DNA from 2 places in the Paenibacillus hodogayensis genome. Region 2 is predicted to be linked to the other one. Evidence: riboswitches for the same ligand, from Rfam matches in the RefSeq annotation. Region 2 holds a riboswitch; the other holds the start of a gene.

Evidence for each region. A riboswitch is a leader RNA that binds a small molecule or an ion and turns the genes downstream of it on or off. The one in region 2 is predicted to bind cyclic di-GMP.
Region 1: linked by a shared signal. The riboswitch ahead of ABD796_RS20730 (HD-GYP domain-containing protein) and the one ahead of ABD796_RS06490 (transglutaminase-like domain-containing protein) in region 2 are both predicted to bind cyclic di-GMP.

The regions. Positions count from the first base shown of each region.
Region 1 is NZ_BAAAYO010000010.1:368,426-372,559, reverse strand. It holds gene ABD796_RS20745 (sialidase family protein) at 1-102, shown strand, start outside; gene ABD796_RS20740 (NanQ anomerase/TabA/YiaL family protein) at 165-617, opposite strand; gene ABD796_RS20735 (glycoside hydrolase family protein) at 769-2,127, shown strand; cyclic di-GMP riboswitch class I at 2,340-2,433, shown strand; gene ABD796_RS20730 (HD-GYP domain-containing protein) at 2,549-3,190, shown strand; gene ABD796_RS20725 (hypothetical protein) at 3,214-3,567, shown strand; gene ABD796_RS20720 (CBS domain-containing protein) at 3,564-4,134, shown strand, end outside.
Region 2 is NZ_BAAAYO010000002.1:197,174-201,307, forward strand. It holds gene ABD796_RS06480 (hypothetical protein) at 1-5, shown strand, start outside; gene ABD796_RS06485 (carboxylesterase family protein) at 165-821, opposite strand; cyclic di-GMP riboswitch class I at 1,140-1,226, shown strand; cyclic di-GMP riboswitch class I at 1,301-1,389, shown strand; gene ABD796_RS06490 (transglutaminase-like domain-containing protein) at 1,403-2,209, shown strand; gene ABD796_RS06495 (collagen binding domain-containing protein) at 2,615-4,134, shown strand, end outside.

The sequences.
Region 1 (4,134 bases), on a different contig from region 2:
CTCGACGGCCGGGTGCTGATTACGTACTACTATTCCCGGGATGGCGAGCGCGAGCGCTATATCGCGGGGACGATATGCGAGCTGGCTTCCTTGGGCGGTTAGCCGATTGTTCAAACGACAAAGCCGCACTCTTCAAGAGAAGAATGCGGCTTGCCCGATGTATGTTAAATCTCCACTTTGATAACAACTTTCTTGACCGGGGCCGGGACATCGTTGACCGCAACGCACGGCATATGGACGTCCTGGGGAGCGAAGAAGGCGAAGTAGCCTTCCTGAAGCGTGAAGAAATTGCCGTTGGCCGAGAACAGGGCGTAATCGGAATCTTCCTTATAAGCGGTCGTAACCTCGGTCAAACCGATCGGCGAATGTCCCATCGACTCCTCGCCTTCGACTACGAGCTGGATGTCGAAATAGTTGCGGTGGGCTTCCCAAATGCTTTCTGCTTTCGGCTTCGTTTCATAATGCTGAACCAGGGCGAACAGATGGGTGCCGTCGATTTCGTATTTCCCCGGCTCCAGTTGTTTCACGTCGTGCGTGTTCAGAAACTCGATCGCTTGCTTGAAGCGGGGGTGAAAGCCGGCATATTGGCCGAGGTTGGCAATGGAATCCAGAATCAAATTCGATCTCTCCCTGGAATAAAATGGATGGAATGATGGCGTAGCATGATTAGAGACAATGTGTTTCCCGTGTTCATTGTAGTTGTTATGGATCGGATTGTAAAGACACCGGAAAGCGGCGTTTGCCAAGAGTGCCGAGGAGGGATAGTGGATGGAGGATGCTATTCGCATCGGTTCGAGAATCGAAATGTTTACGGACGACCGGCTGATTGCCGAGAGGTGCGGAATCCGGCTTGCGATGCACCCGCCGGAACGGAAAGAAGTGGTGCTGACGTTCCCTGAACCGTGGGAAGGACCGCACACCAGCTATTTTACGGTCATTCAGGACGAAGGCAGGGTACGGCTTTATTATCGAGGCAATACGGCTGCCGACGACTCCCACGAGCAGGTGACCTGTTATGCGGAAAGTGAGGACGGCATTCATTTCGTCAAGCCCGAGCTTGGTCTGGTCGAGTTTGCCGGCTCCAAGAGAAACAACATCGTGCTGAAGGGGGTGCTCGCGCACAATTTCGCCCCGTTCCGCGACCGATCGGCCCAAGCCTCGACGACCGGAACATACAAGGCGGTCGCCGGCATCGGCAATGCGGCCCAGACCGTGAACAATCGATCGCCGTTATATGCGCTGCGATCCGAGGATGGCCTCCGCTGGTCGATGCTGCAGGATGAGCCCGTCATGACGGACGGAGCGTTCGATTCGCAGAACATCGCCTTCTGGGACGGCGAGGCCGGGCAATACCGCTGCTACAATCGTTATTTTACATCCGACGGAATCCGTGGCGTGCAAAGCGCGCTTTCCTCCGATTTTATCCACTGGGGGCCGCAGCGGCGCAACACGTATTCGTATGGAGCGCCGATGGAGCATTTTTATACGAATGCGACGATTCCGTGCCCGCAGGTCGAGCATCTGTACTTGTCGTTCCCGATGCGCTTCGTGCCGGAACGCAAAAGGGTGGCCGGCCACGGGGAGCGGGGCGTCAGCGACGCCGTGTTCATGACGAGTCGCGATGGTACGACATGGGACCGAACGTTTATGGAGGGCTGGGTGCGGCCGGGCCTGGACGAGCGCAACTGGACGGACCGGAACATCATGCCGGCTTACGGCTGTGTGGAGAGCGATACGGAGTTCTCCTTCTACATCGGTGAGCATTACCGTTTCGACAGCGTGCGGCTGCGCCGCGTAGCGGTTAGAAAGCACGGTTTTGCTTCCGTGCAGGCGGATTACGCCGGCGGAGAGATGACGACGAAGCCGCTGCTTACAACCGGCGAACGGCTGGAGCTGAACTTCTCCACCTCGGCGGTCGGCTCGGTGCAGGTCGAGGTCGCGGACGAGTCCGGTCGCGCGCTGAACGGATTGTCCTTTGACGATATGGAGCCTCTGTACGGCGATTCGCTGCAGGAGACGGTGGTGTGGTCATCGGGAACAAGCTTGCGCGGGCTGGAAGGCCGGCCGATCCGTCTCCGCTTCCGGCTGAAGGACGCCGACGTGTATTCGTTCCGTATGAAAGGTTAAAGCCGGATAGCATGAAAGTGCCGGTTTGTCCGGTTTGGAAAGCTTGGGCTTCGGGTTCTGCTGCGGCGGGCCCGGGGCTTTTATTTTTAGGCGACAGATCGACAACTTTCGCAAACAATCGTGACAAAAAAATACAAATCGGTTACAATCGAACTATCGGATTATACAACTAAAAAGCAATAGGTTGATAGTATCAAAATCGTGTTCATAAACGAATCCAAAGGCACACTTATCGAAAGATAAGGTCGCAAAACCATTGGGGCTACCGTGTAACTTTCGTTACATCACGCCAGCCAGGTCGCCGAATTGTGAGACGGGCGCCCTCGATTTGATGAGGGCTTTTTTTGTTGATCGGATCTCCCGTATTTACAAGGCCACATTCGAACCTGAAATCGCTTTATGCCGAAAAGGGGGATTTATTATGTTGAGCGCGATCACCCGTCTATTGATTCGATTGTCGGATAAAGACAGGGAGACGCTTGAGCACGTTATGCGGGTAGGATCTTTGGCCCATTGCTGGACATCGTTCCATCAATTGTCGGATCAAGACGACCGGCAGGCTTTCATTGTAGGCTGTTTTGTCCACGACGTCGGTAAAATCATGATCGACGGCTCTATTTTGCAAAAATCGTCCAAGCTAGACCGGAGCGAATGGGATACCATGAGAACGCATCCGGAATGGGGCGAAAAGCTGCTGATCGAGGAACAGATGACGGACGGACGGCTGCTGGATATCGTCAAGCACCATCACGAACGGTGGGACGGCCGCGGGTATCCGATGGGGCTGCAGGGCGAGGAAATTCCGGTTCTTGCCCGCATGTGCTCGATTATCGATGCGTTCGATGCCATGATTTCCGACCGGCCTTACAAAAAAGGAATGTCGGTCGAACAGGCGAAAGAAGAGTTGGCCGTACAAAGCGGCATTCAGTTCGACGAATTTTACGTTCGGCAATTTCTCAGCTTGCCGGATCAATTGCTGCGCAATCCGATCCCGCTTAACCTGGAGCAGCTTGCCGTGGAAGGAACGTTATTCTACGAGCACTCCTCCTGGAAGGGGAACTGATTGGCTTAAGGAGTATACTCACCATGAATCAGAAACGTATTTATTCCCGCAGGGCCACTTTATCGTTAAAAATGTCCGAGTTCGAAGTTCCGCCGATGCAGGATCTGCTCGTGATCGGCCGCAGGGCACCCATCGGACCGGAAGCCGTCAGACGCATGGCTGAGGCGCTCTCGCCGGAGCAGTTCACGATTATGATGATCGACCATCCGAAGGTGGAGGCGGTGCTTATCCGCAATTCGCTTTTGCAAATGCTGGATAAGGACGTGCTGATCAACATCGTACTGGAGGAGGCGGATCGATTGATCAGCGATACGATGGTCATCCGGTCCGAGCTGAAAATCGAGGTGATGGTCCAGCGGGAGGTCGAACTGTCGTGAAGGTGGGCGAGCTGATGACTTCCCCGATCCGGACCGTGTCGTCGGACAAAAGCGTAAGACATGCATCCGAGCTGATGGCGAAGCTGGAGATCGGTTCCCTTGTCGTACAGGACCACGGGACGATCATAGGAATCGTCACCTCCCGCGACGTCAGGCAAACCCATCCGAACCGGATTGTCGCCGATGCGATGACGCCCAATCCGATGAGCGTGCATCAGGACCATTTTATATGGGATGCGCTCGGCACGATGGAGCGGCTTCGCATCGAGCGGCTGCTGGTCTCCGATGGAAATCGGGTGTGCGGGATCATAACCCGCGATACGATCCGGATTCAGCTGAGCGAGCTGCAGGACCCGCTCACCGGCCTGTTCCGTCCGGGCTATGTGCAGGCGGTCGGCAAGGAGATGCTGCGCAAACACGAATGGTTTCACCTGCTGTTCGTCGATCTGAACAACTTCGGCGAAATCAATAAACGATACGGTCACCCGGTCGGCGACGATATGATCAAAGGGTACGCCGACCGGCTGCTCTCCCTGGCAACGGCTGACGATTATTTGTGCCGCTATG
Region 2 (4,134 bases):
TTTAAAGCCGGAGTCGTGAAGAGGAACTTGCATTACATGCCGCAATGCAAAAAGACTGCCAATTTACGGCAGTCTTTAGACAAATCCTTGCTTGAACGACCGGAAGGAAAGCGAGTCCCGTTCCCGCCGCCTGCCAGGATAGCCTCGTCGCTGCGGCTTCCCGGTCAGGCTAGCCGATGGCTTAACAGCCATTCATATAGCTCGGGGTTATCGTACGTTTCCGTCCAGCTGTTATGATCCGTATCCGGGTATACCGTCAGTTTCGCATTTCCCCCCAGCGCCTGGATCGGGTTAACCATATTCTCGGATTCCCGAATCGATACGACCGAGTCTTTCGCGCCGTGAAACGCCCATATCGGCAGATGGACCAGGCTTTTGGCGCGGTACGGTTCGCCCCCGCCGCAGACCGGGGCGATTGCCGCGAATTTATCGGGATAATCGCATGCAAGACGCCACGTTCCGTATCCGCCCATACTGAGACCCGTCAAGTAAATCCGCTTCGGATCGACCCGGAACGACTGCGTAATCCGCTCCAACAAAACAATCACCGTCTCCTGCTCCCTGCTCCAGTTCGATCCTTGCGGACATTGCGGGGACAAGGCAATAAACGGAAAACCCGGATTTTTTTCAGCGATCTTGGGGATGCCATGAATTTTCACCTTATCAAGGTTATCGCCCCTCTCGCCCGAACCGTGCAAAAATAAGAGGAGCGGCCACTGCTTCTCCGGCTCCGAATCGTACTCTTCCGGCAAATGCAGCAAATAGCCCATCTGCAGTTTCTTCGTCACTTCCATTTCCAGCTTATTCGCCGACTGTCCCATTCCCTCACTGCCTTTCCTAATACTATGATCCCGTACACTCTTCCGCGCTCTACGGTTCCATTCCGCACATCGTCCTACCAAGATAGCGGTTTCAGCAATTTTATATAAGTTGAACGAATGCTTGAAGACCGTTGCATTCCGCTTTTCCAAGAAGTTCTTTCGTTCAACTTATAGAATAGCAAATAGTTCGACGATTGAGAACCAATGTATCCTATCGAAAGAAGGTTTTGGTTGCAATCTCCCAGTTACTAGGACCTTCGGGCCAAATATCTCTTGATTTGCCCGAAGGATTTGATATAATTGAGTTGTAAAAGCTTTTCCCGATAACGGCAAACCTGTCGAAAGACAGCGACGCAAAGCTACAGGGCCTTCCTGACTCCCGTCAGATGGCAGCCAGCTACCGAACGAACATGCTTTTTTTGTGTTCTTCGGAACCCAACCGCTCTTCCAACAGCTCCATAGATTTAAAGCAGACTCTAACACGATAATGGCAAACCTGTCGAAAGACAGCGACGCAAAGCTATAGGGCCTTCCTGACGATCCGTCAAATGGCAGCCTAGCCACCGAAGGGAGTTTTCAGCATGCGCAAACTAGTGCTGCTTGCTATGGCGCTTTTCCTCCTCGCCCCCGCGCTCGTCGCGACGAAGGCGCAGGCTGCGGAAATCGGAGTATGGCTGGATACGAACCTGCTCGCACAAGGAGCGGTCACTGTCCGGTACGACGTCAAACCGCAAGTGAAAACGAAACTGACGATTGCCAAAGGAACTGATAAATATACTTATACATTGAAGGCCGGAGTGCCCGCCGAGACGTTCCCCCTGCAGATGGGCAACGGCGACTATACGGTCACCGTACTGGAGCAAATCAGCGGAACGAAATATCAAGTCGTCGGCGAGACCGTCGTTAAACTGGCGCTGACCGACAACGCGAACGTCTACCTGAACTCGGTGCAAAACGTCAATTGGAGCGAAGCCCGCGAAACGGTCCGGATCGCGAAGGAATTGATAAAAAATGCAACGACGGATGGCGAGAAGGTGCAGGCGCTTTATCAATACGTGATCGACAACGTGAAGTACGACGCTGAGCTCGCGGCCAACGTTCCTGCCGAATATATCCCGCAAATCGACCGTACCCTGCTGACGAAAACAGATATTTGCTACGGCTATGCAGCCTTGTTCGCCGGGATGCTCCGCAGCACGGGAATTCCGGCCAAGCTCGTTATGGGCACGACGGAATATGTGACCGCCTATCACGCCTGGAACGAAGTGTACTTGAACGGAAGCTGGGTCATCATCGATACGACGGTCGATGCCGGCCTGAACGGCAGCGCTACAGCTTTCGCCATGATCAAGGATGCCGCAAAATATACGGCAGCCAAAGTTTATTAACATCCCGATAACGCCAGTAAGAAGCCGAATCATTCATCACAATAGGCCAAGCCCCGGACATCCGCATCCAGGGCTTTTTTCGGCTTGTTGAGAAAATGTATAGTTTTTCGTACTATACTGCAATCAGTTCTATCGCTTTGCCTTTACAACGCCGACCATGCGCCTTTCCGCACCCGCGGGGACGGGCAGAGCCGAGCGCCTACGAACGGCGCAATACGAATTCGGGAGGTGGTTCCAAGACGGACTCGGTGCCGGCAACGCCATCATAATCCTACATAGCCTCGGCCGCAACGCCAACGCCGGCGTCGATTCTTGGAGGACATTCACGCTTTCACGAACGATGAAGTGTCGCTTCGCGAGCTGCACCAAGTACATTTCGAGGAGATTGGGAGACAAAAACTGAAAATGAAAAAAAGAATAAGTGGAATCATTGTTGCCTTGTTGCTTCTGAGTCAAACGTTGTTTGGCAGCCATATTTCGCAGGTATTTGCCGATTCGTCGGGGAGCGTAGGGGACTCCGTATACGGCTCCGTTTACAGTCCGGGCGCTGCGAGTATTTTGACCAAAGTGACCTTGACGGATGAGACGGGTACGGTGATCGACGCCGTGTATAACCCGGACAGTCGTCTGGACATCGGTGCGGCGATAAACCTGATCTATGACTGGGTATTGCCGAACGGCCACGGTTACAAGGCAGGGGATACGTTCACCTTCGATCTGCCGAGCCAGTTCGAGATCTTCACCGACATCTCCGCCCCGCTTACTTCCGGGCAAGGACAGGTCGGAAGCTTCACGGTAGACCGGAACGGCAAAGTTGTCATGACGTTCAACAGCTACGTCGAATCCCATTCTAACGTAAGCGGCAAGTTGGAGATCCGTACGGAGTTCAGTTCACAGACGGTAAAGGGCAACACGGAGGTCATCATTGCCGTGCCGATCCAGGGCGGCGTGCAGACCGTAATCGTCCACCTGAAACCCCCGGCCGGTCCGACTGCGGATAAGCAGGGAACGGTAAACGGCAAAAACCAGATCGACTGGACGATCAACGTGAACAAGGCGCTGGAAAAGGTCAAGCATGCGGTCATTAACGACCCGACCCCTGCGGGACTGGAGTTGATCCCGGGCTCCTTCCAGGTCTATCATCTTCAAGTGAACGGCGACGGCTCTGTCGCTCAAGGCGCTTCCGTCGGAGCGGCTGTGTATGCGGTCGATACGTCGAGCGGAACCGGCTTCAAGCTGTCTTTCCTTGACGAAACGATCAGCACCGCCTATCAGGTGAAATATTCGACCCGCATCGTAGGAGACCAGAGCAGCTTCAAGAACACGGCGGTCTTCTCCGGAGATAACGGAACGAACGCCAAAGCGGAAGCGACGGTAACGGTGCAACGCGGCGAGCTGCTGGCCAAATCGGTGGAAAAGTACGACAAGGAAACCGGTATCATCACCTGGGTGATCAAGTACAACTTCGGCGAAAAGTTCATCCCGCAAAGCCAAGCTTGGCTGAAGGACTCGTTCACGAACTCCCAGACGTTCGTCCCGAATTCGTTGACCGTATACAAAGGCACGACCGCCGATACGGTGCCAAGCGGGGCGTATACCGTTACGCACGCGACTTACGGCTTCACCCTGCAGTTCAACTCGGATATCGATTCGCCTTATACGATCAAGTATCAGACGAAGCCGATCAACCGCGTGGAAAAAAACGAAGCGATCGTCAATAAGGTAGAAACGCCCGGATCGACTCCGAAGGAAGGAAGAGTCACTCAGGAAAGCCAAGTGTTCCTGAAGCAAGCTAACGGCGCGAACTACAAAAACAAAACGACGTCCTGGAAGCTGACGATCAACGGCGACAAGAAGGCCGACGGCACGAAGTACGTTTTGGACGATGTCGTCATCAAGGACACGTTTACGAACGCCGGGCTGAC